DNA from 4 places in the Kluyvera sp. 142486 genome. Region 1 is predicted to be linked to each of the others. Evidence: predicted binding sites of a transcription regulator. Region 1 holds the regulator's gene; each other region holds the start of a gene.
The links. The regulator ArgR, encoded in region 1, controls arginine synthesis, uptake and breakdown. The targets are predictions, from matches to a motif close to ANTGAATAAAAATACANT.
Positions count from the first base shown of each region.

Region 2: a site for ArgR is predicted at 2,274-2,291, ahead of argC (N-acetyl-gamma-glutamyl-phosphate reductase). Genes of this name have one in related genera too.
Region 3: a site for ArgR is predicted at 2,238-2,255, ahead of argF (ornithine carbamoyltransferase). Genes of this name have one in related genera too.
Region 4: a site for ArgR is predicted at 1,861-1,878, ahead of argA (amino-acid N-acetyltransferase). Genes of this name have one in related genera too.

Region 1 is NZ_JBKHUI010000006.1:174,649-181,993, reverse strand. Features, by position in the region: gene ACLGE8_RS09270 (CoA transferase) at 1-855, opposite strand, end outside; gene ACLGE8_RS09265 (NAD-dependent succinate-semialdehyde dehydrogenase) at 1,081-2,535, shown strand; gene ACLGE8_RS09260 (barstar family protein) at 2,563-2,838, shown strand; gene yhcN-B (DUF1471 family stress response protein YhcN-B) at 2,892-3,158, opposite strand; gene yhcN (peroxide/acid stress response protein YhcN) at 3,260-3,523, opposite strand; gene argR (transcriptional regulator ArgR) at 3,900-4,370, opposite strand; gene mdh (malate dehydrogenase) at 4,826-5,764, shown strand; gene degS (outer membrane-stress sensor serine endopeptidase DegS) at 5,819-6,886, opposite strand; gene degQ (serine endoprotease DegQ) at 7,089-7,345, opposite strand, start outside.
Region 2 is NZ_JBKHUI010000018.1:94,068-101,412, reverse strand. Features, by position in the region: gene argH (argininosuccinate lyase) at 1-286, opposite strand, end outside; gene argB (acetylglutamate kinase) at 395-1,168, opposite strand; gene argC (N-acetyl-gamma-glutamyl-phosphate reductase) at 1,181-2,185, opposite strand; gene argE (acetylornithine deacetylase) at 2,339-3,490, shown strand; gene ppc (phosphoenolpyruvate carboxylase) at 3,803-6,454, shown strand; gene ACLGE8_RS18635 (helix-turn-helix transcriptional regulator) at 6,582-7,345, shown strand, end outside.
Region 3 is NZ_JBKHUI010000021.1:27,908-35,252, forward strand. Features, by position in the region: gene pyrB (aspartate carbamoyltransferase) at 1-251, opposite strand, end outside; gene ACLGE8_RS19730 (pyrBI operon leader peptide) at 288-392, opposite strand; gene ACLGE8_RS19735 (YhcH/YjgK/YiaL family protein) at 655-1,107, shown strand; gene argF (ornithine carbamoyltransferase) at 1,206-2,210, opposite strand; gene rraB (ribonuclease E inhibitor RraB) at 2,371-2,793, shown strand; gene miaE (tRNA isopentenyl-2-thiomethyl-A-37 hydroxylase MiaE) at 2,846-3,604, shown strand; gene ACLGE8_RS19755 (alpha/beta hydrolase fold domain-containing protein) at 3,601-4,623, opposite strand; gene ACLGE8_RS19760 (DUF3617 family protein) at 4,764-5,270, opposite strand; gene ACLGE8_RS19765 (YjgN family protein) at 5,334-6,497, opposite strand; gene ACLGE8_RS19770 (topoisomerase II) at 6,719-7,345, shown strand, end outside.
Region 4 is NZ_JBKHUI010000015.1:25,633-32,977, forward strand. Features, by position in the region: gene recD (exodeoxyribonuclease V subunit alpha) at 1-311, shown strand, start outside; gene argA (amino-acid N-acetyltransferase) at 496-1,827, opposite strand; gene amiC (N-acetylmuramoyl-L-alanine amidase AmiC) at 2,057-3,307, shown strand; gene cobD (threonine-phosphate decarboxylase CobD) at 3,325-4,404, shown strand; gene ACLGE8_RS16445 (L-threonine kinase) at 4,420-5,286, opposite strand; gene ACLGE8_RS16450 (acetate/propionate family kinase) at 5,379-6,593, opposite strand; gene pduV (propanediol utilization protein PduV) at 6,578-7,030, opposite strand; gene pduU (propanediol utilization microcompartment protein PduU) at 7,035-7,345, opposite strand, start outside.

The DNA.
Region 1 (7,345 bases):
ACGATAGCTTTGCACAAACACATCGCCCTCGCGGACAAGCTTCGCCGCCGTCTCGCGACCTTCGGTAGTGGAGAGTTCCAGATATGCGTTCCGTTTGCCGTGGTTGGTATCAACGTCGAACGGCAAAATACGCGGGCGATAGGGGGATGAGAGGTGCAGCACATCGGCGCCCATCTGCGCCAGTCCGCGGGTTGCCGTTGGCCCGGCGATCACATGAGTGGCGTCCAGCACGCGCAGCGACTTCAGCACCCGTGGTGTATCGTAACGGCGTGCTTTCGGTGCGCTATCGGTCAACCGCGTCAGGCGAATCAGCGGCTCCTGGCTCACCGCCAGCCCCTGCGGATGTGCCAGCCACTCTTCACGACTGCGGGCAATAGCGGCGCACAGCCCGGCGTCGGCAATGGTCTGCTCCAGCTTTTGCGCCTCCCATTTCGCCACGGTCTGCGCTACGCGGCTACGGTTATTGGGCACGTCGAGAATATCCAGAATGCCATCACGCAAACGCGGATAGCCGCCGTGCAGGAAAATCCAGCGGTTGTCGGCGGTGAGATAGAAATCGGTGGTAGGGTAGTCCGGGTCGTTGTACTGCCAGTTATAGCCGTACTGCTGCTGGAAGGTGACCGCGTGGGTTGAGGCCGCCGCGCTATGGCAATCGACGGTAATCTTCTGCTGTTTGCCCCGCAGTACGTCGAGCATCAGCCCCTGTAGCGCTAGCGCAGAGGCGGCCGCTTCTCCGATAGCAAACGGTGTTGGATAGACCGGTTCTGTGCCGGTGAACATCACCCGATCGCTTGCCAGATGTGCTAGCCCAAGCTCATGGCACAGTTTCTCAAAAACAGGATATTCACGTTTCACCGCAGGCTCCTTTCCGTTAATAAGACTATCGTTATTCTGACAACTATTAAGCCAAAAGCGATAGCTATACTTAGATATACACTTGATCCTTCAAGCCGCCTCGGCGTTGGCTGCGCTCGCTCACCCCAGTCACTTACTTTAGTAAGCTCCTGGGGATTCACTCGCTTGCCGCCTTGATGCAACTTGAATGATTTTGTGTATAGAAACACTTTTCAGGAGGGTGTAATGACCACGCAAGCATGGCAGGACAACGATCTCTTTCAAACGGGCTACCTGGTGAACGGCGAATGGCATCAGCTCAACACCACCTTTGATGTGCTCAACCCCGCGACAGGCGAGGTCGTCGCCAAAGTCGCGAAGGCCGGAAAACAGGAGACGGAACAGGCGATTGCCGCCGCCGCTCGTGCGTTCCCACTCTGGCGGGCGAAAACGGCGAAGGCACGCTCTGAGCTGCTGTATCGCTGGTACCAGCTCATCATCGAACATAAAAGCTGGCTGGCGAAGCTGATGACCATCGAACAGGGCAAACCGCTGAAAGAGGCTGAGGGCGAGGTGGACTACGCGGCGAGCTTTATTCAGTGGTTTGCCGAACAGGGGAAACGGGCCAACGGCGAGATAATTCCGCCAGCGAAACCGGGCTCACGCATTCTGGCGACCCGCGAGCCTATCGGCGTGGTAGCGGCGATTACGCCGTGGAACTTCCCGATGGCGATGCTCACCCGCAAGCTTGGTCCGGCGCTGGCGGCTGGCTGTACTGGGGTAATTAAACCCGCCAATAACACGCCACTGTGCGCCTTCGCACTGCTGGCGCTGGCGAAGAAAGCGGGGATCCCGGACGGGGTGTTGAACGCTGTGGCGGGGAATACGCAGGAGATTAGCGACGCGATTATGGCCAGCCATGAAGTGCGCAAAATTTCCTTTACCGGCTCAACCTCGGTGGGCAAAACGCTGGTGCGTAACGCTGCGGAAACCATGAAGAAAGTTTCCATGGAGCTCGGCGGCAACGCGCCATATATCGTCTTTGAAGACGCGGATATTGACGCCGCCGTTCAGGGGGCCATCGCCAATAAGTTCCGCAACGCTGGACAGGTGTGCGTGAGCGTGAACCGTTTTTATATTCACGATAGCGTGTATGAGCGCTTCGTCAGCCAGCTTGCTGCCGCCGTGAAGGCGCTGAAGGTGGGGAACGGACTGGATGACGGCGTGATCGTGGGGCCATTGATTGAGGCTGCAGCCGTTAAAAAAGTACGTGAACACGTTGAGGACGCCGTAGCGAAAGGAGCCAAAGTGCTGGCTGGTGGGCAGCCGCATGCGTTGGGCGGTAACTTCTGGCAGCCGACCGTGCTGGGCGACTGTCAGGAAAAAATGCTGCTGGCGCAGGAGGAGACGTTTGGCCCGCTGGCGGCCTGTTTCCGTTTTAGCGATGAAGATGAAGTTATTCAGCGCGCGAATAATACACCTTACGGCCTGGCGGCCTATTTCTACACCCAGAACCTGTCTCGCGTCTTCCGCGTCTCGCAGGCGCTGGAGAGCGGCATGATTGGCATTAACGAATGTGCCGTTTCAACTGAGTTAGGGCCGTTTGGCGGCGTGAAGGAGTCGGGGCTTGGGCGCGAAGGTTCAGTGCTGGGGCTGGAAGAGTACCTCGAGGTGAAAACGCTGCACATTGGGGGACTTTAGTCTGTTGAATAGGGGAGAGGGCGTAAGATGAAAATCTATACTTTTGATTTTGACGAGATAGAGGATCAGGGCGATTTTTATCGGGAGTTCGCCCGTCTTTTTGCCCTCGATCGTGAGTCGATTCGCGATCTGGACGCGCTCTGGAACGTGGTGACCGGCAATGTAATACCGCTGCCGCTGGAGATTGAATTCCTGCACATGGACGATAAGCAGCGCCGACGCTACGGCGCGCTGATTCTGCTATTTGATGAAGCGGAAGAAGAGCTGGAAGGGATGCTGCGCTTTAACGTTTCTCGCGGATAAAAAAAGCCCTCGCCGAAAAGCGAGGGCAAGTCGTCGGACAAGACGACGAGGGTTTATTTGTACAGCTCAGCCGTAGCGTGCGAGCTGTCGCCGGTACGGGCTTCGATAATGCGGTAGCTGCTAGCGCCTTCTTTCTCTGCTTTTGCGGCTAACTGGCTGCGCATATCCATTGGGTCGCTACCTATCTGTGAAACGGAAACGGTGCCGATGGACTGTAGGTTCTGTGCCTGGTCTGCGTTCACCTGATGTACTGCGGCGCTTGCGCCGAAAGAGAGTACGGATGCCAGACCAAGGGATGCGATGATAATTGCGCTTTTCATATTCTTTACTCCTCACCTTATTGTGCAGCGGTGAGAGGATGCTGATGCTTATTCCTGGGACCGCTGGGGATATTTTTTACTTAATACCGACGTACTGCGTCTTATTTATAAAGTTCAGCCGTTGCATGCCAGCGATCGCCAGTACGCGCTTCAATGATGCGGTAAGACGATGCACCTTGTTCTTCCGCTTTCTTGTTCAGCATCTCATGCATATCCATCGGGGTTGAACCGACGGAACCAATGGAAACGGTGCCGATTGACTGACGGGTTTGTGCCTGGTCGCTGTTGATAGAATCAGCGGCAAAAGCGCCAAACGAGATAACGGATAGGATGCTCAGAGCGGCAACGGTAGTTTTGATTTTCATGATACTCACCTCGTCGAATTTTTTTGGAAGGCCTTTGTTTTGTGACCCTCATCACGAAATCAAGTATACACTAATCACATGAAATATTAATACCCGGCTAATTGTTTCTCGTGTAATTACTTGTCAGGAATCGTCATTTTTAGAACATATACGTATAAAAAAACGCATATTTTGGCAAAGCTGTGGGCTAATAATGCGTAAAATCAAAAAGATAGGATAATTTGATGTTTTGTGCGCTTAAGTCGGGATATATTCACTGTATCTATGTAATGATGTGAAGAATCGCACTAAATGTTAACGAAACGGCAGTGAAAACGGCGGGGCGTTGGCGGGAAAACAGACTCCTCCGGAAGAACCAGAGGAGTATCACGAGGGATTACAGTTCCTGTTCGAACAGAACCTGAATGGCCTCGTAGAGATCTTTAACAGTGAAACCTCGAGCAGGCGTAGTGAAGATCGTGTCATCGCCGGCAATGCTGCCGAGAATACCTTCTGCTTTGCCCAGCGAGTCCAGCAGTCGCGCGATCAACTGCGCCGCACCAGGGCTGGTATGAATGACGACGACGGCATCGTTGTAGTCAATATCCAGAACCAGGTTTTTCAGCGGGCTGGTGGTGGTTGGCACGCCCAGCTCAGCCGGCAGGCAGTAAACCATCTCCATTTTGGCGTTGCGGGTACGCACTGCGCCAAACTTCGTCAGCATACGGGAGACTTTGGACTGGTTGATATTATCGAAGCCTTCTTCCTGTAAGGCCTGAACAATTTCGCCCTGAGAGCTAAATTTTTCTTCCTTCAGTAATGCTTTAAAGGCTTTAACTAATTCTTCTTGTTTAGTGGAACTTCGCATAAGTCACCTGACTATGGTGGTGAAATTAACATTATTATGCATATAGGTGAATTTTTATGCAAAACAATTTATCCCAAGAGGCTAGGCCAAATAGAGAAAGGCGGGATTTTAGCAAAAATTAGACCTAAGAAACATGCCTATATCACGGGATCCAAATAAGTTAAAAGTAAATGAATTGTTATTAAATTGCTGTTGTTTTACGCAACATGCTGAGTATATTGTAATCGATAGTTGATGAAAGTTTGGTTTCGTAGATAGACCTTTTTCTGGGAGTAGTGCGGTAACGCCAGCAATGCTGCTGGAGACTCCGCATTCTGTAAGCAATTATATTGTAATTAATTACCTTGTGAATTAAGGTCGCCGCAACGGAGTAACAACAGGTATCTCTTGCGTCGGTTATGCGGTCCACGACAGGTTATTACCTGAATGTCATTAACCATAATAAGGAGTTTAGGATGAAAGTCGCAGTCCTTGGTGCCGCCGGCGGTATTGGCCAGGCGCTTGCCCTACTACTAAAGACCCAACTGCCTTCAGGTTCAGAACTCTCCCTCTATGATATTGCCCCCGTCACGCCTGGCGTGGCTGTCGATCTCAGCCATATTCCTACTGATGTGAACATCAAAGGTTTCTCTGGTGAAGATGCGACGCCTGCGCTGGAAGGGGCGGATGTTGTCCTGATCTCTGCTGGGGTAGCACGTAAGCCCGGTATGGATCGCTCCGATCTGTTCAACGTTAACGCCGGGATTGTCAAAAACCTGGTGCAACAAATCGCTAAAACCGCGCCTAAAGCCTGCATTGGTATCATTACCAACCCGGTCAACACCACCGTGGCGATCGCCGCTGAGGTGCTGAAAAAGGCGGGTGTGTACGACAAAAATAAACTGTTCGGCGTGACCACGCTGGATATCATCCGCTCCAATACCTTCGTCGCTGAACTGAAAGGTAAAAAATGCGGCGACGTCGAGGTCCCGGTTATCGGCGGCCACTCTGGCGTCACGATTCTTCCTTTATTGTCGCAAATCCCAGGGGTCAGTTTCTCCGAGCAGGAAGTTAATGACCTGACCAAGCGTATCCAGAATGCGGGTACCGAAGTGGTGGAAGCCAAAGCCGGCGGCGGGTCAGCTACGCTCTCCATGGGCCAGGCCGCAGCGCGCTTTGGGCTGTCTCTGGTTCGCGCCTTGCAGGGCGAGAAAGGGGTGGTTGAGTGCGCCTATGTTGAAGGCGACGGCGAATACGCCCGCTTCTTCTCACAGCCGCTGCTGCTGGGCAAAAATGGGATTGAAGAACGTCAGTCTATTGGCAAACTGAGCGCTTACGAACAGCAGGCGCTGGAAGGGATGCTGGATACGCTGAGAAAAGATATTCAGCTTGGTGAAGATTTTATTAACAAATAAGATCTGAGCGCTGAATATAACAAAGGGGCCGATGGCCCCTTTGCTTTTGGTTATTTAGTTCGACGCCGGATATTCCTGAATCGTCACCTGCATCGTCAGCTTCTTATCTTCACGCATCACCACCACCGGGATTACTGAACCTGGGCGGATCTCCGCGACCTGGTCCATGGTTTCCAGTGCGGAAACTGCCGGTTTACCGTTCACCGAGATAATCACATCGTTATTCTGAATACCTGCCTGCGCGGCCGGGCCGTCCGGGGCGATTTCGTTAACCACAATCCCCTGAATCTGATCGATAGCGCCGCCCTGCGCGCGCAGCGGCGCAATTTCACGGCCGCTAATGCCGATAAAGCCACGGATTACGCGACCGTCCCGGATGAGCTTATCCATAATTTTGGTCGCCAGCTGGAACGGGATGGCAAAGCTCAACCCTTCCGGCGTCTCGCCGTCGTTGCTCTTATCGAAAGAGAGGGTGTTGATACCCATCAGTTCGCCCAGCGAGTTAACCAGCGCGCCGCCGGAGTTACCGTGGTTGATGGAGGCATCGGTTTGCAGGAAGTTCTGTCGGCCGCTTGGGTTCAGGCCGATACGACCGGTGGCGCTAATAATCCCCTGGGTGATGGTCTGACCGAGGTTATAAGGGTTACCGATAGCCAGCACCACGTCGCCGATGTGCGGTACGCGGGTCGGGTTAATCGGAATCACCGGCAGACCGCCGGTGGCGTTAATTTTGAGTACCGCGAGGTCGGTCAGGCTATCGGAGCCAACCAGCAGCGCTTCAAACACCCGGCCGTCCTGCAGGGCGACGATAATCTGGTCCGCATCGTTGATCACATGCTTGTTGGTAATGATGTATCCGCGCTGATCCATAATCACGCCGGAGCCGAGCGTTTTAATCTCCAGTTGACTGTGGGTGCTACTGTTCAGGCTGCGGTTATAGACGTTAACCACCGCAGGCGCGGCACGGCGCACCGCTGAATTATAGCTGGCAGGCGTTTCGTCCGTGCTGCTAAAGCGCTGAGTGGCTAATGGATTCCACTGGCGCAGAGAGGGGACGGTCACAATCAATATGCCGCCAACCAGTAAACCTAGTGCGACGGAACGTAAGAGCTTTAGAAGCATGATACAGGCATCGTTGATGAGGAAACTGGGCGAAGCATACCACGAGTTCACCGTATACACTTCATCCTTCAAGCCGTCTCTGCGTTGGCTGCGTTCATTCACCCCAGTCACGTACTTATGTACGCTCCTGGGGGTCATTCACTTGCCGCCTTGATACAACTTGAATGATTTTGTGTATAAGGCCATACCCGATTTCCGAGGATTAGCGCATAAGCAGGTAAATGCTCTCGTTACCGCGCATAACGTTGAGTGCAATCACCGCTGGTTTGGTTTCCAGCACCTTACGCAGTTCGGCAATCGAAGTCGTCTGCTCACGGTTGATGCCGATAATGACGTCATCTTTATGCAGACCCACCTGAGCGGCCGGGCTGCCTTTCTCGACGTTGGAAATCACCACCCCTTTGGTGCCGCTTTTCGCCTGACCATCGCTCAGGGTTGCCCCTTCCAGCGCGGGGATAA
Region 2 (7,345 bases), on a different contig from region 1:
CTTTGTCGATAAGCTTGCCTTCAACCCAGCTATGGATATCTTCAGCATCGCTTTCCAGAATCTGCTGCGGGTTTGCCCGCACTTCTTCCAAGAGTACGCCCAGCGCAGCTTCCAGTTGAGATTGCTCTTCCGCCGTCAGTACGCCGACCGTCACCAGCGCTTTGGACCAGGCAACAGAGCCAACGATATCCTGCTCCGCCAGGCGATAGTCAAAGCGTAAAGAGTCATTGAACTGTTTGAACCGCTGATCCGCTGCCTGAGTAAAACGCCCACCCCAAAGTGCCATAACATGCTTCCTTAAATTCGTTTATTTATGCCGGGTCTTACCCGGCCTGAAAACAACCCTCACCCCGACCCTCTCCCTGAGGGAGAGGGTTAGGGTGAGGGGAAAAACTTAAGCCAGAATACGCGTACCAATCGGTGTGCCGTTAAACAGCGCCGGCAGTTGCTCCGCGTGACGCCATGACGCGATATCCACCGGGCGACCCAGCGTACGCGCTGCATCCAGCGCCGCATTCACCTTCACAATCATCCCGTCGGTAATAATGCCCTGCTCGATCAGCTGCTCTGCCTTCGCCGCGGTCATTTCAGCAATACGCTGGCCTTTACCGTCAAGAATACCGCTCACGTCAGAGAGCAGAATCAGGTCTGCACCAAGCGTAGCCGCCAGCGCCGTCGCCGCCTGGTCGGCGTTGACGTTCATCAGCTGCCCTTCGGCGGTTACACCGATAGAGCTCACCACCGGCAGGAAACCGCCTTCCAGCAGCAGATTAATCAGTTTAGGCGAACCCGGCTGCGCCAGACCCACGTGGCCCAGTTCTTCATCCAGTTTGCTGACCTGCACGCTGTCACCGTCGCCGAGGAACAGGCCAACGGAGGCGATATCATGCTTCTTCGCCCATGCCAGCAGCGCTTTATTGGCGGTACCCGCCAGCGCGCCGGTAATAATGTCGATTTGATCGGCAGGCGTGACGCGCAGGCCATTTTTCTTTTTCACCGGCAGGTTGAGCTGTTTCATTAGCTCATCCACCACGCAGCCGCCGCCGTGGACAATCACCAGCGGGCGCTGATGCGACTCGCGGTAGTTGACCAGCGCGGTAAACAGACGCTCCAGCGCCTCTTCGCTATCCAGTAACACGCCGCCCAATTTGATAATTAATGGATTCATCGTCGTCACACCTTAAATAAGAGACTGCGTCTCAGCGAAGCCGAAACGGATATTGGCGCACTGCACAGCCTGTGCGGCAGCGCCTTTCAATAGGTTGTCTTCGGTCGCCACGACGATCAGGTGCTCGCCCTGCACCGCAAAACCGATATCGCAGAACGGCAGGCCGACCACGTTTTTCAGTGCCGGAACGCCCTTCTCGTATAAACGCACCATTGGCTTGTCGCCGTAGGCCTGTTTTAAGGTTTCTGCCACCTGCGTGTGGGTCACGCCCGGCTTCAGACGGCAGGTAATGGTTTCCAGAATGCCACGCGGGAAGTTGCCCAGATGCGGGGTGAAAATCACCTCTGCGCCAAGATGGCTGGCGATTTCCGGCTGATGGCGATGGGTGAACACGCCGTACGGCTGCAGGCTCACTTCGCAGAAGCTATTGGAGATAGCAGCTTTACGCCCCGCGCCGCTCACGCCGCTAGTCGCGTTGATCACCGGCCACTGGTTGAGATCCAGCAGATCGGCATCAATCAGAGGTTTCAGGGAAAGCTGCGCCGCCGTTGGATAACAGCCTGGCACCGCAATCAGGTTCGCCTCTTTCAGCGCTTCAGCGCTCCACTCGGCCAGGCCATACACCGCCTGCGCCAGTAGCTCAGGATGCTGATGGGTAAAACCGTAGTATTTTTCATAGAAGGCGCCGTCGTTCACGCGGAACGCACCGGAAAGGTCGAACACCACGCAGCCTGCCGCGAGGAATTGCGGGGCCAGATCGTGACTCACTTCGTGGGCGGTCGCCAGGAACACCACATCAACACCGGCGCTGAATTCGCTGATATCGGACATCGGCTGCAGCGGCAGATCGACAATCCCTTTCAGCTGTGGATGCAAATCGGAGATTAACTTTCCTGCATCATTGCTTTGCGCTGAGACCGTCAAAGCGGTTATGTTCATATGAGGATGGCGATTTACATAGGTCACAAGCTCTGCGCCAGCGTAACCGCTCGCGCCCACAATCAGCGTATTCAACATCGGGGCTGCTCACCTTCTTATGTCTGTTTGCCTGATTAAGCGTTATCTATTCACCCTACCGTTGGTGGGTTTTCTTACGCCTAATGATAATGTATTTTTATTCACAAATACTGCATGAATATTGATACTATCATGACCCGAGGTGTGTCAACAATGAAAAACAATTTACCCCCATTTATCGAGATTTACCGTGCGTTGATCGGCACTCCTTCCATCAGCGCAACCGAAGAAGCGCTCGATCAGAGCAATGCGTCTTTAATCACTCTGCTTGCAGACTGGTTCGCCTCATTGGGCTTCAACGTTGAGGTGCAGCCGGTTCCCGGCACGCGCAATAAATTCAACCTGCTGGCCAGCGCCGGGCAAGGTGCAGGCGGGCTGCTGCTCGCCGGTCATACCGATACCGTGCCGTTCGATGACGGCCGCTGGACCCGCGACCCATTTACCCTCACCGAGCACGACAACAAGCTCTACGGTCTGGGCACCGCCGATATGAAAGGCTTCTTCGCCTTTATTCTGGACGCGCTGCGTGATGTTGACGTGACGACGCTGAAAAAGCCGCTCTATATTCTGGCAACCGCCGATGAAGAGACCAGCATGGCTGGCGCGCGTTACTTCTCCGAATCCACCGCGCTTCGCCCGGACTGCGCCATCATCGGCGAACCTACTTCGCTACAGCCGGTGCGTGCGCATAAAGGCCATATGTCGAACGCCATCCGCGTGATGGGCCAGTCCGGCCACTCCAGCGACCCGGCGCGTGGCGTCAACGCCATTGAGATCATGCACGACGCCATTGGCCGCGTGATGCAGCTGCGCGACTCGCTGAAAGAGCGCTATCACTACGACGCGTTCACCGTGCCATATCCAACGCTCAACCTCGGTAGCCTTCACGGCGGCGATGCCTCTAACCGCATCTGCGCCTGTTGCGAACTGCACATGGACATCCGTCCGTTGCCGGGCATGACCTTGAACGATCTGAACGGCCTGCTCGACGAAGCCCTTGAGCCGGTCAGCGCCCAGTGGCCGGGCCGTCTGACCATTAGCGAACTGCATCCGCCGATTCCAGGCTACGAATGCCCACCGGATCACCAGTTGGTTCAGGTGCTGGAAAAACTGCTCGGCACCAAGACCGAAGTGGTGAACTACTGCACCGAAGCGCCGTTTATCCAGACCCTGTGCCCGACCATCGTCCTGGGCCCAGGCTCGATTAACCAGGCGCACCAGCCGGACGAATACCTGGAAACGCGCTTTATTAAGCCGACGCGCGAATTAATTACCCAGGTTGTGCATCACTTCTGCTGGCATTAATGTGTTCTGCCCGGTGGCGCTACGCTTACCGGGCAGAACCTGTCTGTAGGCCGGATAGGCGCAGCGCCATCCGGCACATCCCCACCCCCCGCATTCCCGCGATCGCCTTCACATTTTCATAAGCATTTCTTATCTGGCACGATGCGAATTAACTTTCGTAAATTGTCGCGATTTATTCGTTTGCTGAAGCGATTTCGCAGCAATTGACGTGCGAGTATTTACGTGGCTTTATAAAAGAGGTGTCTTTATCTCGCCCTTACGTTCCAGGGGTTGGGATATAACAAAATAAAATGAGATGGGGTGTCTGGGTTAATGAACGAACAATATTCCGCGTTGCGTAGTAATGTCAGTATGCTCGGTAAAGTGCTAGGCGATACCATCAAGGATGCGCTTGGTGAGAACATTCTTGACCGTGTAGAAACGATCCGTAAGTTGTCCAAATCTTCTCGTGCGGGCAACGAAGCCAATCGCCAGGAGCTGCTCACCACGCTGCAGAACCTGTCCAACGATGAGCTGCTGCCGGTCGCCCGCGCGTTCAGTCAGTTCCTGAACCTGGCCAACACCGCCGAGCAGTACCACAGCATTTCGCCAAAAGGCGAAGCAGCAAGCAACCCGGAAGTGATTGCTCGTACCCTGCGTAAACTCAAAGACCAACCCAATCTCGACGAAAACACGATTAAAAAAGCCGTTGAATCTCTGTCGCTGGAGCTGGTGCTCACCGCGCACCCTACTGAAATCACGCGTCGTACGCTGATTCACAAAATGGGTGAGATCAACAACTGCCTGAAGCAGCTTGATAACAACGATATCGCCGACTACGAACGCAACCAGGTGATGCGCCGTCTGCGCCAGCTGATTGCCCAGTCCTGGCACACCGATGAAATTCGTAAGCATCGCCCAAGCCCGGTTGATGAAGCCAAATGGGGCTTTGCGGTGGTGGAAAACAGCCTGTGGGAAGGCGTACCAAACTACCTGCGTGAACTGAACGAACAGCTGGAAGAGAACCTCGGCTACCGGCTGCCGGTTGATTTCGTACCGGTACGCTTCACCTCCTGGATGGGCGGCGACCGCGACGGCAACCCGAACGTGACCGCAGAAATCACCCGCCACGTCCTGCTGCTCAGCCGCTGGAAAGCCACCGATCTGTTCCTGAAAGATATTCAGATTCTGATTTCCGAACTGTCGATGGTTGAGTGCACCGACGAACTGCGCGAACTCGTTGGTGAAGCCGGTGCCACCGAGCCGTACCGTTTCCTGATGAAAAACCTGCGTACCCGTCTGCTGTCCACCCAGGCATGGCTGGAAGCGCGCCTGAAAGGTGAACGTCTGCCGAAGCCAGCGGGCCTGATCAGCCAGAACGAACAGCTGTGGGAACCGCTGTACGCCTGTTATAAATCACTGCAGGCCTGCGGAATGGGCATTATCGCCAACGGCGAACTGCTCGACACCCTTAGGCGCGTGAAGTGTTTTGGCGTGCCGCTGGTGCGTATCGACGTACGTCAGGAAAGCACCCGTCACACCGAAGCGCTGGGCGAACTGACCCGCTATCTGGGCATCGGTGACTACGAAAGCTGGTCAGAAGCCGACAAGCAGGCCTTCCTGATCCGCGAACTGAATTCCAAACGTCCGCTTCTCCCGCGCAGCTGGGAGCCAAGCAACGAAACCCGCGAAGTTCTTAATACCTGTAAAGCGATTGTCGATGCCCCTATCGGCTCTGTCGCGGCCTACGTTATCTCCATGGCGAAAACGCCGTCCGACGTACTGGCGGTTCACCTGCTGCTGAAAGAAGCGGGCATTACCTTCGCGCTGCCGGTTGCTCCGTTGTTCGAAACCCTGGACGACCTGAACAACGCCGACGACGTCATGACTCAGTTGCTGAGCATCGACTGGTATCGCGGCTTTATTCAGGGCAAGCAGATGGTGATGATCGGCTATTCTGACTCCGCCAAAGACGCGGGCGTAATGGCGGCATCCTGGGCGCAGTATCAGGCACAGGACGCGCTGATCAAAACCTGTGAGAAAGCAGGCATCGAGCTGACGCTGTTCCACGGTCGCGGTGGCTCCATCGGCCGCGGCGGCGCACCGGCGCATGCGGCGCTGCTCTCCCAGCCTCCTGGCAGCCTGAAAGGCGGCCTGCGCGTGACCGAACAGGGCGAGATGATCCGCTTCAAATACGGCCTGCCGGAAATCACCGTCAGCAGCCTGTCGCTTTACACCAGCGCGATTCTGGAAGCGAACCTGCTGCCGCCGCCGGAGCCAAAAGAAGAGTGGCGCGGCATCATGGACGAACTGTCGGATATCTCCTGCGAGATGTACCGCGGCTACGTCCGTGAAAACAAAGATTTCGTGCCGTACTTCCGTTCCGCCACGCCGGAGCAGGAGCTGGGCAAACTGCCATTGGGTTCACGCCCGGCAAAACGTCGCGCTACCGGCGGCGTCGAGTCACTGCGTGCGATTCCATGGATCTTTGCCTGGACGCAGAACCGCCTGATGCTGCCAGCCTGGCTGGGTGCCGGCGCGGCGCTGCAAAAAGTGGTTGAAGACGGCAAGCAGAGCAAACTGGAAGCCATGTGTCGCGACTGGCCGTTCTTCTCTACCCGTCTGGGGATGCTGGAGATGGTCTACTCGAAGGCTGACCTGTGGCTGGCGGAATACTACGATCAGCGCCTGGTGAAAAAAGAGCTGTGGGGTCTGGGCACCGAGCTGCGTGAGCAGCTGGAAGCCGACATCAAAGTGGTGCTGGATATCGCCAACGATGCGCACCTGATGGCCGACCTGCCGTGGATTGCCGAGTCTATCCAGCTGCGTAACGTCTACACCGACCCGCTGAACGTTCTGCAAGCCGAACTGCTGCACCGTTCACGTAAAGCGGAAGAAGAAGGCCAGGAACCAAACCATAACGTTGAACAAGCGCTGATGGTCACCATCGCGGGCGTTGCTGCCGGTATGCGTAACACAGGCTAATCTCTCCCCCATGTAGCCCGGCCGAGCGAAGCGACGCCGGGACGTACCCAAAAGGCCACATTCTTTGTGGCCTTTTTTTATCCCCTCGGTTAAGGTTTCTGCGTTGTTCACCACGACAGGGAGCCACATGCTTTTCGACATCAACCCGCTGCTTTCCCACATCGCCTCAGGCGCCACGCCGCTGCAAAAAATCTGGTTTGCCGGGAATCACTCGCCGGTGCCGGAGATGGCGTTTCAGGTCGACTTTCCGCGGCTGGAAATTCTGCTTGAAGGGCAGCTCACCGATGCCGCGCTGGGTGAACCCATGCTGGCGCAGGACGCGCTCTACGTTCCTGCTGGCGGCTGGAATTTCCCACAGTGGAAGACCCCGGTCACCACGCTGAGCATTCTGTTTGGCAAACAGCAGCTGGGGTTTAGCGTGCAGCAGTGGGATGGGCATCAGTTGAAGAACATGGCGAAGCAGCACGTCGCCCGCCGTGGGCCGCGCGTTGGCTCTTTCCTGCTGCAAACCATGAGTGAAATTCAGATGCAGCCGCAAGAGCAGCAGACCGCTCGGCTGATTGCCACCAGCCTGATCAGCCACTGTGCCGACCTGCTCAGCAGCCAGATCCAGACCGCCTCGCGCAGTCAGGCGCTGTTCGACGCCATTCGCGAGCACATCGACAGCCACTTTGCCGAGCCGCTGACCCGCGAATCGGTGGCGCAGGCGTTCTACATCTCCCCGAACTATCTGTCGCACCTGTTCCAGAAAAGCGGAGTGATGGGATTTAACGAATACCTCAACCACACCCGGCTGGAGCACGCCAGACGGCTGTTGAAGGGCTACGACCTGAAGGTCAAAGAGATTGCCCACGCCTGTGGGTTTGTCGACAGCAACTACTTCTGCCGCCT
Region 3 (7,345 bases), on a different contig from region 1:
TTGCCGAGCGAGGTGTTGGCGCTGTCAGAGAAGCCGACCACGCTGGCACCCAGTCGGTGCATGGAGGTTTCAAAAGAGAGGCGGGTGCGCGTCGAGGCCTCGAAGAAACAGCTGGCGATAACCTTGTGCTTAAGCAGTTCCGGCTGTGGGTTCGCTTTCAGGCTGGCGGCGGTCGCCAAAACCAGTTCAAGGTCTTCGCGGCTGAGATCGTTTATGGAAATGATGTGTTTTTGATACAGCGGATTAGCCATGGTTATCTCCTGACGACGGCGCAAAAAAAAAGCCCCTTAAATAAGGGGCTTTACGAATACGGATGCTACGGAAAGGAAAAACGGCAGGCCGGCGTCTGTTTTCAGACGCGGTAAGACGCGATGTCGTACACACTGAACCATAATTCCTCCCGGCAAAACGGGTGGCATTATACGCAGCTTTATCTGGCAATCAAGCGCCTGATTCACATTTTAATCAACGAAAACGATTCTCATGTGATAAGCATTCAACTTTAGTGCGTATAAATTCAATTTTTATGCGAGCAGCAAAAGTGTGCGCTAAACCAACAGGATGGCAGAGTCATGATAAAAAGTACTGGTATGGTATCGCGAATTTACGTATAACAACTGAAAATTGAAACATTGTTTTATTCGTGGAGTCATCATGATTATTGGCAACATCCATCACCTTCAATCCTGGCTGCCGGAAGAGCTGCGTCAGGCCATCATCCACCTTATGGCGAACGTCAACGATGCTACCCCGGAAGGGAAATATGACATCGACGGCAACCGCCTGTTCTATATGATCTCTGAGAACATGACCGAGCCGTTTGCCGATCGTCGTGCGGAGTATCATGCGCGTTATCTGGATATCCAGGTGGTACTGAAAGGTCAGGAAGGAATGGCGTTTAGCACCCAGCCTGCGGGCGAGCCGGACACCGACTGGCTGGCGGACAAAGATATCGCGTTTCTGCCGGAAGGTGTGCAGGAAAAGATGGTGGTAATGAGCGAAGGTGACTTCGTGGTCTTCTACCCGGGTGAAGTCCACAAACCGCTGTGCGCGGTGGGGCTGCCTGCGAAAGTGCGTAAAGCGGTTATTAAGCTGCTGGTTGAGTAACGAACGGATTGCCGGATGGCGGCTTCTCCTTATCCGGCCTACATGGTGCGTAGGCCTGATAAGCGAAGCGCCATCAGGCACAACGTTACAGGTTGTCGTTATTTGCTCAGCGTCGCAACCATCACCGCTTTGATGGTGTGCATCCGGTTTTCCGCCTGATCGAACACGATGCTGGCCGGAGATTCAAAGACCTCATCGGTCACTTCCATCCCGCCGTGCATGCCGTATTCAGCGGCCATCTTCTTACCCACGGTCGTCTGATCGTCATGGAACGCAGGCAGACAGTGCAGGAATTTCACCTGCGAATTGCCGGTCAACTTCATCATGGCGCTGTTCACCTGATAGCCGCGCAGTAGTGCAATACGTTCTGCCCACTTCTCTTTGGCTTCGCCCATCGATACCCACACGTCGGTATAGATAAAGTCCGCGCCCTTCACGCCTGCGGCAATATCTTCCGTCAGGGTAACGTTACCGCCATTCTTCTGCGCCAGCGCCTTGCACTCCGCCACCAGGCTCGCATCCGGCCAGCACTCCTGTGGTGCGACAAGACGCAGATCAAGGCCGGTTAACGCCGCGGCTTCCAGCATCGAGTTGCCCATGTTGTTACGTGCATCGCCGGCATAAACCAACGTCATTTCGTTGAACGCTTTGCCCGGCAGGTGTTCCTGCATGGTGAGCAGATCCGCCAGCAGCTGAGTTGGATGGAATTCATCGGTCAAACCGTTCCACACCGGCACGCCGGAGTACTCGGCCAGCGTTTCCACCACTTCCTGGCCGTAGCCACGGTACTGGATGCCGTCGTACATACGGCCCAGCACGCGCGCGGTGTCTTTAATCGATTCTTTGTGGCCAATCTGGCTGCCGCTGGATCCAAGATAAGTGACGCGAGCGCCCTGATCGTATGCGGCAACTTCGAAAGAGCATCGTGTACGGGTTGAGTCTTTTTCGAAGATGAGCGCGATGTTTTTACCGGTCAGGTTCGGCGACTCCGTGCCGCTTTTTTTATCCGCTTTTAGTTTTGCTGCGAGCTGCAGCAGAGTGGTGATTTCTGCAGGGGTAAAATCGAGTAATTTTAAGAAGTTCTTTTTATACAGAGTAGACATAATTCCCTCACCTGGCTTAAGCCACTTATTGAATTAAAATTCACTTTATATGGATGGGTATTCATTTGCAACCCCAATAACAAATCTTTATCGGAAAGGTGGAGGCAATGGCAACGGTATGTGACAATAAGAGTATCAGCCACATTATGAGGAACGAGCCATGGCAAACCCTGAACATCTGGAAGAACAGCGCGAAGAGACCCGTCTGATCATTGAAGAACTGCTGGAAGACGGTAGCGATCCTGATGCGCTGTACACCATCGAGCATCACCTTTCCGCAGACGATTTCGAAAGTCTGGAGAAAGCGGCGGTAGAAGCGTTCAAGCTGGGCTACGAAGTGACGGAACCGGAAGAGCTGGAAGTGGAAGAAGGCGACACCGTGATCTGCTGCGATATCCTGAGCGAAAGTGCGCTGAACGCTGAGCTTATCGACGCGCAGGTTGAGCAACTGATGAACCTGGCTGAGAAGTTTGAAGTGGAATACGACGGTTGGGGAACTTACTACGAAGACCCGAACGGCGAAGAAGGCGATGATGACGACGAAGATTTCGTCGACGAAGAAGACGACGGCGTACGTCACTAAGTCATCATATATCCTACGGCAGCGCCCGCTGCCGTAGGGCAAGGATTTCGGTATGGATTATCCGCAAATACTCTCCCCGGTTCTCAACTTCCTGCACTGTAAAACGCCTCAGGCGTGGCTCGATAAAGCCCGCGATCCGGCCAATCTCCCTTTGTTGCTGACCGATCATTTAGTCTGTGAGCTAAAAGCGGCGCAAACTGCGATGCTGTTGGTGCGTAAATATGTCGCGGATAAAGAGGGCGCGCAGGCGCTGCTAGACTGGCTGAAGCCCTATGAAGCTTTCACCTTTCGCGATGGCGTTGAGCCGGACTTTACCGCGCTGCATAAGCAGATGGGTAAAAGCGCGATGCCGCAGACCGACGACCCGTGGGGGCGACAGCTTATCGACAGTATGGTGCTGCTGATAAAAGAGGAGTTGCACCACTTCACACAGGTGCGTGAGGCGATGCTAAAGCGCAATATCCCGTACGTGAAAATCACCGCTAGCCGCTACGCCAAAGGGATGCTCAAAGCAGTACGCACGCATGAACCGCTGACGCTGATTGATAAGCTGATTTGCGGGGCCTACATCGAAGCCCGTTCCTGCGAACGCTTTGCCGCGCTGGCACCGTATCTGGATGACGACCTACAGGCGTTTTATCTGTCGCTGTTGCGTTCTGAAGCCCGACACTACCAGGATTACCTGGCGCTGGCGCAGCAAATCGCTGACGGCGATATCAGCGAACGGGTGCGTTTCTTCGGTGAAGTGGAAGCGTCGCTTATCACCGCTCCGGATGAAGAGTTCCGCTTCCACAGCGGTGTGCCGGTTTAAAGGTTGGCGTTCTTATCCCCGGCGTGAGCGGTTTGTTTAACCGGTGCGCCGAGGGTGGCTTTAAACCAGCTCACCACGCGGTCAATGACCGGTTGTTGATACCAGTGGTCATCACCGTGCTCGGCCCCTTCCAGCAGTACATAATCGGCTTTATTGCCTTCTGCCTTAAGCGCTTTGTAAAGCTGCTCGCTCTGTACCGGCGACACCAGCGTATCGGCGCTGCCGTGCATAATCAGGAACGGCGGTTTCTTGCCGCCAAGATGGCCCATTGGGCTGGCGGCCAGCGCTTTTTGCTTATCGCTGCCAATCGCTGCGCCCGGCCAGTCGCGGAAGGCACTGCCGTGAACCAGCAGGGCTTCAGTTACCGCTGGAGATTCATGCACTTTCTGAATTGCGGCGGGGAACCCTTCGCCGATATTAAGCAGGTTAGAAATTCCGTACAGCGTGGCGGCGGCCTGCACGTCAGAGGATTGGTTGAGGAAATCGCCCTGCTCGAAAGCTTTATCGCCGTTGGTCAGCGCCATCATTTGCGCCATATAACCACCGGCAGAATCACCGAGTACGCCGATACGCTGAGGGTCGATACCATACTCTTTGGCGTGCTCGCGCAGATAGCGAATGGCCGCTTTACCATCGACGACCGGTGCCGGGAAGGTATCAGGCACGGTGCGATACTCTGCGGCGGCGACCACAAAACCCGCTTGCGCCAGCGCCATGCGCATCTCGATAAACTTATCCCAGGCTGCGCTGGTGAACCCACCGCCGGGGAAGTAGATGATGGCTGGTTTCAGGTCAGTATTGCGTGGCACCAGCAGCGACATATGGAGCTGGCGAACAGTCACGGCGCTTTTTATCTGGCTGTAAACAATACCGTTGAGGGTATCGATACGACCACGGATGTTCTCTACGCGGATGACCTGCGCGCCATCGGTATACCCTGGCAGATCGGCGGCGGCAACGGTGGTGGCAACGCAGCCAAGCATCAGGCTGCCTGTAAGAATAAAAGGTAATTTTTTCATGGTGTTCTATCCTGAGCAAAGCCTGCCAGACGGCAGGCTAACGTGTGCAATAAGGTGATGCTCAGGCAGTGTATTACCAGGAATTCGTGCTGAATAATGTACTTTTTGCATCAAATTCATCAGGTTTTTAGATGAAAGATTTATTTCACTTCCGCTCTGGCTTCCATTTCCGCGCGGGTTGACTCAGTACAGGTTTTACCAACATACGTTTGTTTTATCGTCTGCGTCGTCGTCATTTTTCGCTCCGCTGAGTCAATCGACATCTTCATCTTCATAGCGAACTCCGTATCGCTGACTTTGGTTGTCTCAACAAGGGAGTTGGTTTTCGTCCCGTCCTGGTTGCAGATGGTTTCGCTAATTTGCCTGGTATCGTTGTTTTCTACAAAGGTGATGTTGCAGCCGCCGGAACCGGTGGTATCGCCTTTTTTCATTTTTTTAGCGTCTTCAGACATTTTTTCGGTATAGCACAACTGCATTGAGGTATCGACGTTCTTTTGATCCATTAACACTGTGCCGCTGACATCATCAACAATATGAATGTGCGTGTTTTCCATCTTCCATTCGCCAGGTTTCATGTCCAGGGCATAGGCGCAATTCATACCAAGCACTAAAGAAGCGATAGTTGCAGTAGCGATAAATCCTTTCATTGGTAAACTCCTGCTGTCTTATAGTGGGGGAAATAGGGTCGGGTATTCTGGCCGAAATGATGATTAGAAGAACGGCAGCGTTGGTGCGGCACCACGGGAAATGCGTGCGAAAATACCGGTATCCAGCGGGCGATTGTCATTGGTTAATTCCAGCGCATCGAGATGCCCGGAGACGGTGGTGTGGTTTGCCTGGTAGCGCACAAAGCGTATTTTCAACCATGGGTAGGCCAGACCCAGCGTTAGCAGGGAACCAAACGTCAGAAGCAGTAAATTGATCGCCATGCCGATAAAGGTGATGGATGAATGAAAGCGGATGTCGTTGTCGAGAGTGAGATTATTGAACGCATAGTTGCGTAGTGCGGCGAAAGCATAGGCGAAAGAAATTAATAAACCTACGATATATAGTAGGTATGTCAATGTGAACAGCCCTCCAAGGCCATCCAGTGAGCCTAATAATATGCGATTGAATGATGCCATCAGGACTTTAACAATCACCAGCAGAAAGGGAACAATAATTGCCAGGGAAATAAGTGAGATAATAATGCATTTGGATGTGTTGAGGGTTAAGTTAAATTTATGGATGCCAAAGTTTGTGTTTTTGGCAAATAGCTCTATCCAGTTGCGATAAACAATGCCATTGATAATGGCGAAGACGATGGCGCTAATAATAAGCCCACAGGCAACACGAATTAGCAGCGCATTGAGGTTTGATGGTTCCCCTAAAAGAAGTCTCCATCCGCTAAACACGAACAGCAGCAATACTACTGCCAGAATGGGCATCCCCAGAGTAACCCACCATGCGCGCAGCATTGAACAGTGAAAACCAAAGTGCACATTGTTCAGTGAGGTCATCGCGGCGTGGTAGTTAAGGCTCTTCACCGCCATGCATGGGAAGAACAGCATAATGACCCAGGGCGCGAATATAATCTCTTCAGAATGGGTAATGGTGAATTCGATAAAGCAAAGAATAGCGATAATGATGGAGATAATCAGCCAGCTTAAAAATAACGCACTGCCCTTAGCATGATAATCAAATCGGGCGCCATTGAGTTCCATGTTTTCATAAATATAACGGCGACTACGAACAAATGCCCAGGGAAGAAATATCCCACACGTTATAATTGACAGTAATACATTAACTAAACAAATCATAAAGAATGAAGAGCCTTTGCCATGAAAATGAAAGGCGTGTACTTCCCTATTCTCATCGACGAGAGAGTGGTTCATGTAACATCCTTGTTCTTATTGGATAATGAATAGAAAGAACGTTCTTTATACATGAAATGCTGAGGAATAAGAACCTGACGGTTTTTTTTCAGAATACCGGCCGTCTCTTGCATCGGCAAAAAGAGAGTGATATTAAATGAATGTATTATATCTACTGCATAAATTTAATTTATGTATGATTTGCGGCTTTGCCGCCTTTGGGATGCAGTATAAGGATCGTAATGAATTGGGCACACGTATTATTAGCAGGCTATATCGGGGCGGTGATTGCTGCAGTTGTTAGCGTATTTCGCAAAAAGGGTTGGGTAGGCAAGGTCTCGGGGGTGGTTATCTTTGTGGTCGCCATCCTCGCCTGGAACCTGTTTGATGTGCATTACCTTATCCCACGGGAAAGCCCGGAATACGGTATGACTGAAGAGCAGAAGTTTGAGTCAGCGATGCTGAAAATGCCGACTTTCCAGGTGATTAAAGAACAAGACCCAGCCTTCTGGGAGCATATTCGCAGCCAGGCTGTGCAGATGAAAGAGGCGGGTAAGAACGAGCAGCAGGTGATCGATGCGATCCAACCGCAGGTGCTACAGCTGCAGATGGCGAGGCTACAACAAGCGCCTGATGCTAACGTGGTGGAGTATATGAAGATCAACCTGGAGCAGATGGCCGCAGTGGAAAAGGCCGGTGCTGATGAGTGCTTCCGTTTTCTATTCCCGGCGGTGAAAGGGGGGATCAACCCGGTACGCCTGATATCGCGGGAAATCCTCGAACGTCGTATGGAGAGCGATGCTCGTATGATGCGTGCGGCCTATGGCCCTGATAAACACACCGTCACCGCACAGGAAAAGCATCAGGCG
Region 4 (7,345 bases), on a different contig from region 1:
ATGGCATGCGCGTCTGGTTCCCGATGCCGGACGGTACCGTTAAATCGGTGCAGCCAAGCCGTCTGCCGGAGCACGATACCGCCTGGGCGATGACGGTGCATAAATCGCAGGGTTCCGAGTTCACCCACGCCGCACTGGTGCTGCCGACGCAGATTATCCCGGTGGTGAGCCGTGAGCTGGTGTATACGGCGATAACCCGCGCGAAAGCTCGGTTGTCGATGTACGCCGATAAAAACCTGCTTATCCAGGCCATCGCCACGCGCACCGAACGGCGCAGCGGGTTGTCGGCGATTTTTGCAGAGATGGAATAGGGTCTAAAATTTGCTCGAACTGCCCCCTCTCCCTTTTTAAGGGAGAGAGCTGGGGTGAGGGTTTAACGCCGAGCCCACAATCCCCTCACCCTAACCCTCTCCCCAGAGGGGCGAGGGGGCCGATCGGCGCGAAGTTAGGCTTTTGTAGGCCTGATAAGCGTAGCGCCATCAGGCATTTTCTCGCTTACACCAAATCCGTCATCAACACCTTCGACCGGCGTTGATAGTTATACAGCAGCTTCTTACTCTCCGGCAGCAGCTCCACGTCCACCGGCTTAAAGCCGCGTTCCTGGAACCAGTGAATACTGCGCGTCGTCAGCACGAACAGGTGGTTAAGCCCCATCTGCTTCGCCTGGGTGGCAATCCGCTGCAGCAATACTTCACCGCGTGAAGAGCTGCGGTAATCCGGATGCACCGCTACGCAGGCCATCTCGCCAATTTTCTCTTCCGGGAAAGGATAGAGTGCAGCGCAGGCAATGGTGGTGTTATCACGCTGAATAATCGTGAATTTATCGATCTCCATCTCCAGCTGTTCGCGGGAGCGGCGCACCAGAATGCCCTGCTGCTCGAGCGGCGCAATCAGGTCCAGAATCCCGCCGATATCGTTGATGGTGGCCCGGCGAATTTGCTCGGAGCTCTCCATTACAATTTGCGTACCGATACCGTCACGGGAGAACAGCTCCTGCAACAGCGTGCCGTCTTCCTGATAGCTAATCAGGTGGCTGCGGCGCACGCCGCTGCGGCAGGCTTTGACCGCGCCGCGCAGGAAACGGGCGGTGCCGGAAAGGTAGTCGCCCTCTTTCTCCAGCTCTTCAATACGCGCCTGAGCTTCGTTCGGGAACAGCTCAGAGATAATTTCGCCCGCTTCGTTAAACACCCCCTGAGAGGAGCAGAAGCCGATCATCTTCTCGGCCTTGAGTTTAATCGCCAGTTGGGTGGCAATCTCTTCCGACGTCAGGTTAAAGCTCTCGCCGGTGACTGAAACGGCCACCGGCCCCATCAGCACGATAGCGCCGCTGTCGAGCTGGCGATGAATTGCCTCTTCATCGATACGACGAATACGTCCGCTGTGGCAGTAGTCGATGCCGTCGTCGACGCCCAGCGGCTGAGCGATGATAAAGTTACCGCTGACCACGTTGATGTGCGCGCCCTGCAGCGGAGTGTTGTTCAGGCTCATCGACAGGCGAGCGGTAATATCCAGCTGCAGCAGACCTGCGGCCTGTTTCACCAGCTCAAGGGTTTTCGCATCCGTGACGCGAATATGTTTGTGATAGGTTGGCTCATGGTGATGCTCGGCCAGATTCGCGTCGATTTGCGGGCGCGCGCCATAGACCAGCACCAGACGAATGCCTAAACTGTGCAGCAGGCCAATATCGTTGACGATGCTGGAAAAGTTTTCATGCTCAATGGCTTCGCCGCCAAGCATGATGACAAACGTCTTCCCCCGGTGGGCGTTAATATAGGGGACGGTATGACGAAACCCCTCTACCAGTTCGGTTCTACGTTCCTTCACCACGGCACAACCCTCAATGCATGATTATTCGTAATTATTGTATTTTTATTCTGTTTTCGTCGGAAACGCAAGCCGGAATTTGCTTAAACATTGGAAAATCCTCGGCCAAATTTCGCTGATTCAACGAATGTTTACCCTTTTATAGATGACAGTTTATGCGGCTTTAGTTACAGTTTCCGGTCAATCGTATTATGCGAATTCTTTGTTTCTCTTTATTTGCCTGGGATGGAGCATGTCGGGAAGTCAGTCTTTGAGCCGTCGTCGCCTGCTACAAGGTGCCGGTGCCATGTGGTTGTTAAGCGTGAGTCAGGTCGGGTTAGCTGCCGTCAGTCAGGTGGTGGCGGTGCGCATATGGCCTGCATCCAGCTACACGCGCGTGACGGTGGAGTCCAACCGTGAGCTCAAGTATCGACAGTTTGCGTTGAGTAACCCTGACCGTCTGGTGGTCGACCTTGAAGGGGTAAACCTGAACTCGGTGCTGAAAGGCATGGGGGCGCAGATCCGCAGCGACGATCCGTTTATTAAATCCGCGCGCGTGGGGCAGTTTGATCCACAGACGGTGCGCATGGTGTTTGAGTTGAAGCAGGATGTGAAGCCGCAGCTGTTCGCGCTTGCGCCAGTGGCGAACTTTAAAGAACGCCTGGTAATGGATCTCTACCCAGCCAGCAGCACAGAACAGCAGGATCCGCTGCTGGCGCTGCTGGAGGACTACAACAAGGGCGACCTCGAAAAGCAGGTGCCGCCATCGCAAAGCGGCCCGCAGCCGGGCAAAGCCGGGCGCGACCGTCCGATTGTTATCATGCTTGACCCCGGCCACGGCGGGGAAGACTCCGGCGCGGTGGGGAAATATAAAACGCGAGAGAAGGACGTGGTGCTGCAAATTGCCCGTCGCCTGCGTGCGCTGATTGAAAAAGAAGGCAATATGAAAGCCTATATGACGCGCAACGAAGATATCTTTATTCCGTTGAAGGTGCGGGTGGCGAAAGCGCAGAAGCAGCGCGCCGACCTGTTCGTCTCCATTCACGCGGATGCGTTCACCAGCCGCCAGCCGAGCGGCTCATCGGTGTTTGCCCTGTCGACCAAAGGGGCCACCAGTACCGCGGCAAAATACCTTGCCCAAACCCAGAACGCCTCGGATTTAATCGGTGGCGTCAGCAAAAGCGGCGACCGCTACGTCGACCACACCATGTTCGATATGGTGCAGTCACTCACTATCGCCGACAGCCTGAAGTTTGGTAAAGCGGTGCTTAAAAAGCTGGGGCAGGTGAACGACCTGCATAAAAATCAGGTCGAGCAGGCGGGCTTCGCGGTACTAAAAGCGCCGGACATTCCATCGATTCTGGTGGAAACCGCGTTTATCAGTAACGTCGAAGAAGAGCGCAAATTGAAAACGGCAAAATTCCAGCAGGAAGTGGCAGAGTCGATTCTGGCAGGGATAAAAGCCTACTTCGCCGACGGCGCGACGCTGGCAAGGCGAGGGTAACGCAACAGGAAAGGTAAATGGCTCTACTGAAGAGCGCGCACGGCGGCAATATCCGCGAGGCCGCTGCGCTATTGGGTATCTCCGCGCAGCAGCTATTGGATTTTAGCGCCAATATTAACCCGCGGGGGATGCCGGAAAGCGTCAAACGCGCCATCATCGATAATATGGACTGCGCCGAACGCTATCCCGATGTTGAATACCAGCAGCTGCACCTTGCGCTGGCGGAACACCACCGGATCCCTGCCTCATGGGTCCTCGCCGGAAACGGTGAAACCGAAGCGATCTTTACGCTCGTTCAGGGCCTGAAGCCGCGCCAGGCGATGATCGTCACTCCCGGCTTTGCCGAGTATCGCCGGGCGCTGCAGTCAGTTGACTGCGAGGTTCGGGAGTTTCTGCTGCGTGAAGAGGATGGCTGGCAGCTCACCGGGGCCATTCTCGACGCTCTGACGCCGGATCTGGACTGCTTATTCCTCTGTACGCCGAACAACCCCACCGGCCTGCTACCCGACCGCCGCCTGTTGGAATTAATTGCCGAGCGCTGCAAGCTGCTGGAGATTTCTCTGGTTCTTGATGAAGCATTTATCGATTTTATTCCCGACGAGACGGGGTTTATTCCGCTGCTCAGTGAGAACCCTCACGTGTGGGTGCTGCGTTCGCTGACCAAGTTTTATGCCATTCCCGGCCTGCGCCTGGGGTATTTGGTGAACGGCGATGAGTGGGCGGTGGCGCGAATGCGCGAGCGCCAGATGCCGTGGTCGATAAACGCTTTTGCCGCGCTGGCGGGGGAGATCGTTCTGCAGGATAGCGCTTATCAGCAGAAAACCTGGCGGTGGCTGGAGGAAGAGGGGCAGCGCTTTTACCATCAACTGCGCCATATTCCCGGCCTGACGGTCTATCCCGGTCAGGCAAATTATCTGTTTCTGCGCTGCGATGTGCCGGGCCTTGAGCTGCAATACGCTATGCTGCAACAGCATATCCTGATCCGCAGCTGCGCCAACTATCCGGGGCTTGACGAACGCTACTTCCGCGTCGCCATTCGCAGCGAGCAGGAAAATACGCAGCTGTTAACGGCGTTCAGGCGGGTATTTACCGGGTAGACGCTCTGGGCGGCGCTAGCGCAGTTCTACGCCGCCCTGCACCATGCGCAGCAGGTGCTGCTCGGGCCAATATTCGGTAAGCCGCTTCTCTTCCAACCGCCGCTGCAAATAGTCAACATCATGACGCTGACGGTCGAGCATCAGGCCGACCACGCTGCCGCTGTGCGCCACGTTAATGCCGTATAAATCACACTCTTCTACCAGCGCCAGCAGCGTATCAAACCCCGGTTTGGGCAGCAGATGCTGGCTGGCGATAGCGCTGAGCGTCGCCGCTTCTCCCATCCGTCGCGGGTTATTCGTCTCACAGGCCTGCTGGATTTTCTCCCATGCCTGCTGCAGAGAGGCGGAATGGGCATGCAGCTTTTCAAGCCGGGGAAGGCGGTGGTAATCGGTGGTCAGCAGCGTGGCGGGGCTTTCGAGCAGCAGCAGGTCGAGCTGAGGCTGAGTATGGCAGGCTATTTGCGTGGCGGCGGTGTTGTGATCGAACAGCGTAAGCTGGCGAAAAAGGGTGCTGTCGGTGGGTTCCAGTGAAACGCAAAGCCGGGCGAGGGTGGCTTCATCCAGCGTCTGACCAAGATGATGCGCGGTTGCTACCGCCGTTGCGGCGATATCCGCCGTGCTGCTGGCCATGCCTTTGGCGACCGGAATGGTAGAGCAAATATCGATGCGAATCTCTTTGCTCAGCTCTGCCGGGTAGCGCCAGTGGCTCAGCAATTGGTCGACCATCGCGCGCGAAAGCGGGCGCTCATCGGTGCGAGGTGAACCGTAGTCCACCTCGACGGTGCTGTACCAGTCAACGGGGCATGAGACCAGCTTCTCGCTGCCGAGGATCCAGCCCTGGATGAGTTCCCCACAGGAGGCGGGGCATTGCGCAACAGCCACGTTTATTACCCTTTGCTCAGATTGCCAGGGCGCATAGTGTCATGCCGATCCCGCTATTTCCATGATTCACCGCAATTTGCCGGGCGGCGAACTTAGGCTGAAACGGTCAACGCCTGCACTTCAGGCAGCGCGAGACGCATAACGTCGCGGGCAATCATCAGCTCTTCGTTGGTATTAATAACCGCCACTTTGACCACCGCGTTCTCGCTCTGAATAAAGGTGGCGTTGTGCTGGTTTTTCTCTTCATCCACCGACAGCCCGAGAAAATTCAGGTTGTGGCAAATGGTGCTCCTGGCGCGGGCCGAGTTTTCGCCGATGCCGCCGGTAAAGACCAGCGCATCAAGGCCGCCCATCTGCATGATATAGCTGCCGATGGTGGCGCGAATGCGCTCGGCAAACAGGGTGAGCGCCAGAGCTGCGCGCTGATTACCGCCGTCAGCAGCCTGTTCGACATCGCGATAATCGTGCGAGACGCCGGAAACCCCAAGCAGGCCGGATTCATTATTCAGCAGCTGGTTGAGCTGCTCCGGGGTTTTACCTTCATGCAGCGCCAGCCACGGCAGAATCGACGGGTCGATATCGCCGCTGCGGGTACCCATCATCACGCCGGACTGCGGGGTAAAGCCCATCGAGGTATTCACCGAGCGCCCGCCTTTGATAGCGCAAACGCTGCTGCCGTTGCCGAGATGGCAGCACACTACGCGCAGGGCGCTCAGCGGCACGCCCAGCTTTTCCGCCAGCGTCGCGCTGACGTACTTGTGGCTGGTGCCGTGGAAGCCGTAGCGGCGAATGCCCAGCTCGCTGTAGTAGCGCCACGGCAGCGGATAGATAAACGCGCGCTCGTCCAGCGTCTGGTGGAAAGCGGTATCAAACACCGCCACCGACGGCGCATCGGGCAGCAGCTGACGGAACACTTTGATCCCTAAAGCATTCACCGGGTTATGCAGCGGGGCCAGTTCAGCCAGACGCTCGATTTCCGCTAAGGTTTCATCGGTGACCGGTGTCGAATCTTTAAAGCGCTCTCCGCCGTGCGCCACGCGGTGGCCGACGCCGTCGATATCCTGCAAACTGTTAATAATGCGATAGCCAAGGAGTTTTTCCAGCAGCAGAGTGACGGCCTCACGATGATCGGCGATCGGCACCAACTCCTGCCATTTCTGCGCCGGGGTTTTGAGGGTCACCTGGGCGTTCGCCATACCGATACGTTCAATCAGCCCCTGGCAGAGCGTCTCGCCCTGCGGCATTTCCAGCAGCTGGAATTTTAACGATGAGCTACCGGCGTTAATGGCCATTATTTTGTAAGACATAAAGATTCCTTCACATTCAAAAAGGCCAGCACGGCGTCGAGTCCCGAGTTATTCAACGCGCTGGTAATAAAAATCTGCTGTGCGCCAGCCTGCGTAAGCCATTCCGCGACCAGCGCAATACGCTGCGAATCGGCGAGATCGGCCTTGGTAACCAGGCCAATCGTCGGTCGGTTCATTGGGGCGGTAAAGCCTGGGGAAAAGGGCGACCATTGGGCGTCGGCATTGAGCACCAGCGCAATAACGTCGGCCTCGCAGGCGCTGGTCAGCAGGGCGCTATACAGGCAGCGGTTCTCCAGATATTCACCCGGTGTATCTATAGCCATCGGCGACCATTCAATGGCCTGGGTTTTCTTATAATGGAGCGCTTCGCCGCGCAGGCTTTGGGTCAGCGAGGTTTTTCCGCACTGGCTGGGGCCGATAAACATCAAACGCTTCATGACGTTACGTCCGGGTGATTGAACAGGTGGTGAATTGCATCATCTCGCCCAGCGTGCGCGTCACCTGCTTGAGGGCATATTCCACGGCGGAAACGTCGCCGGTCAGCACTACCGCGCCGGTAAAGCGGTCAAGAAAACCAATCTCCACCGCGCCGGATTTAGTGGCGATATCGCAGGCGATAATCGACGCCTCGCTGGGCGTAATGGTGAGGATGCCAATGGCGGAGACCGCGTCCTGCAGGCCCAGCTTCTTAAATAAATCCTTCCCGGGGTTGGCAATCAGGTGCGCGAGGGTGACCTGTTTCCCGGGAACAT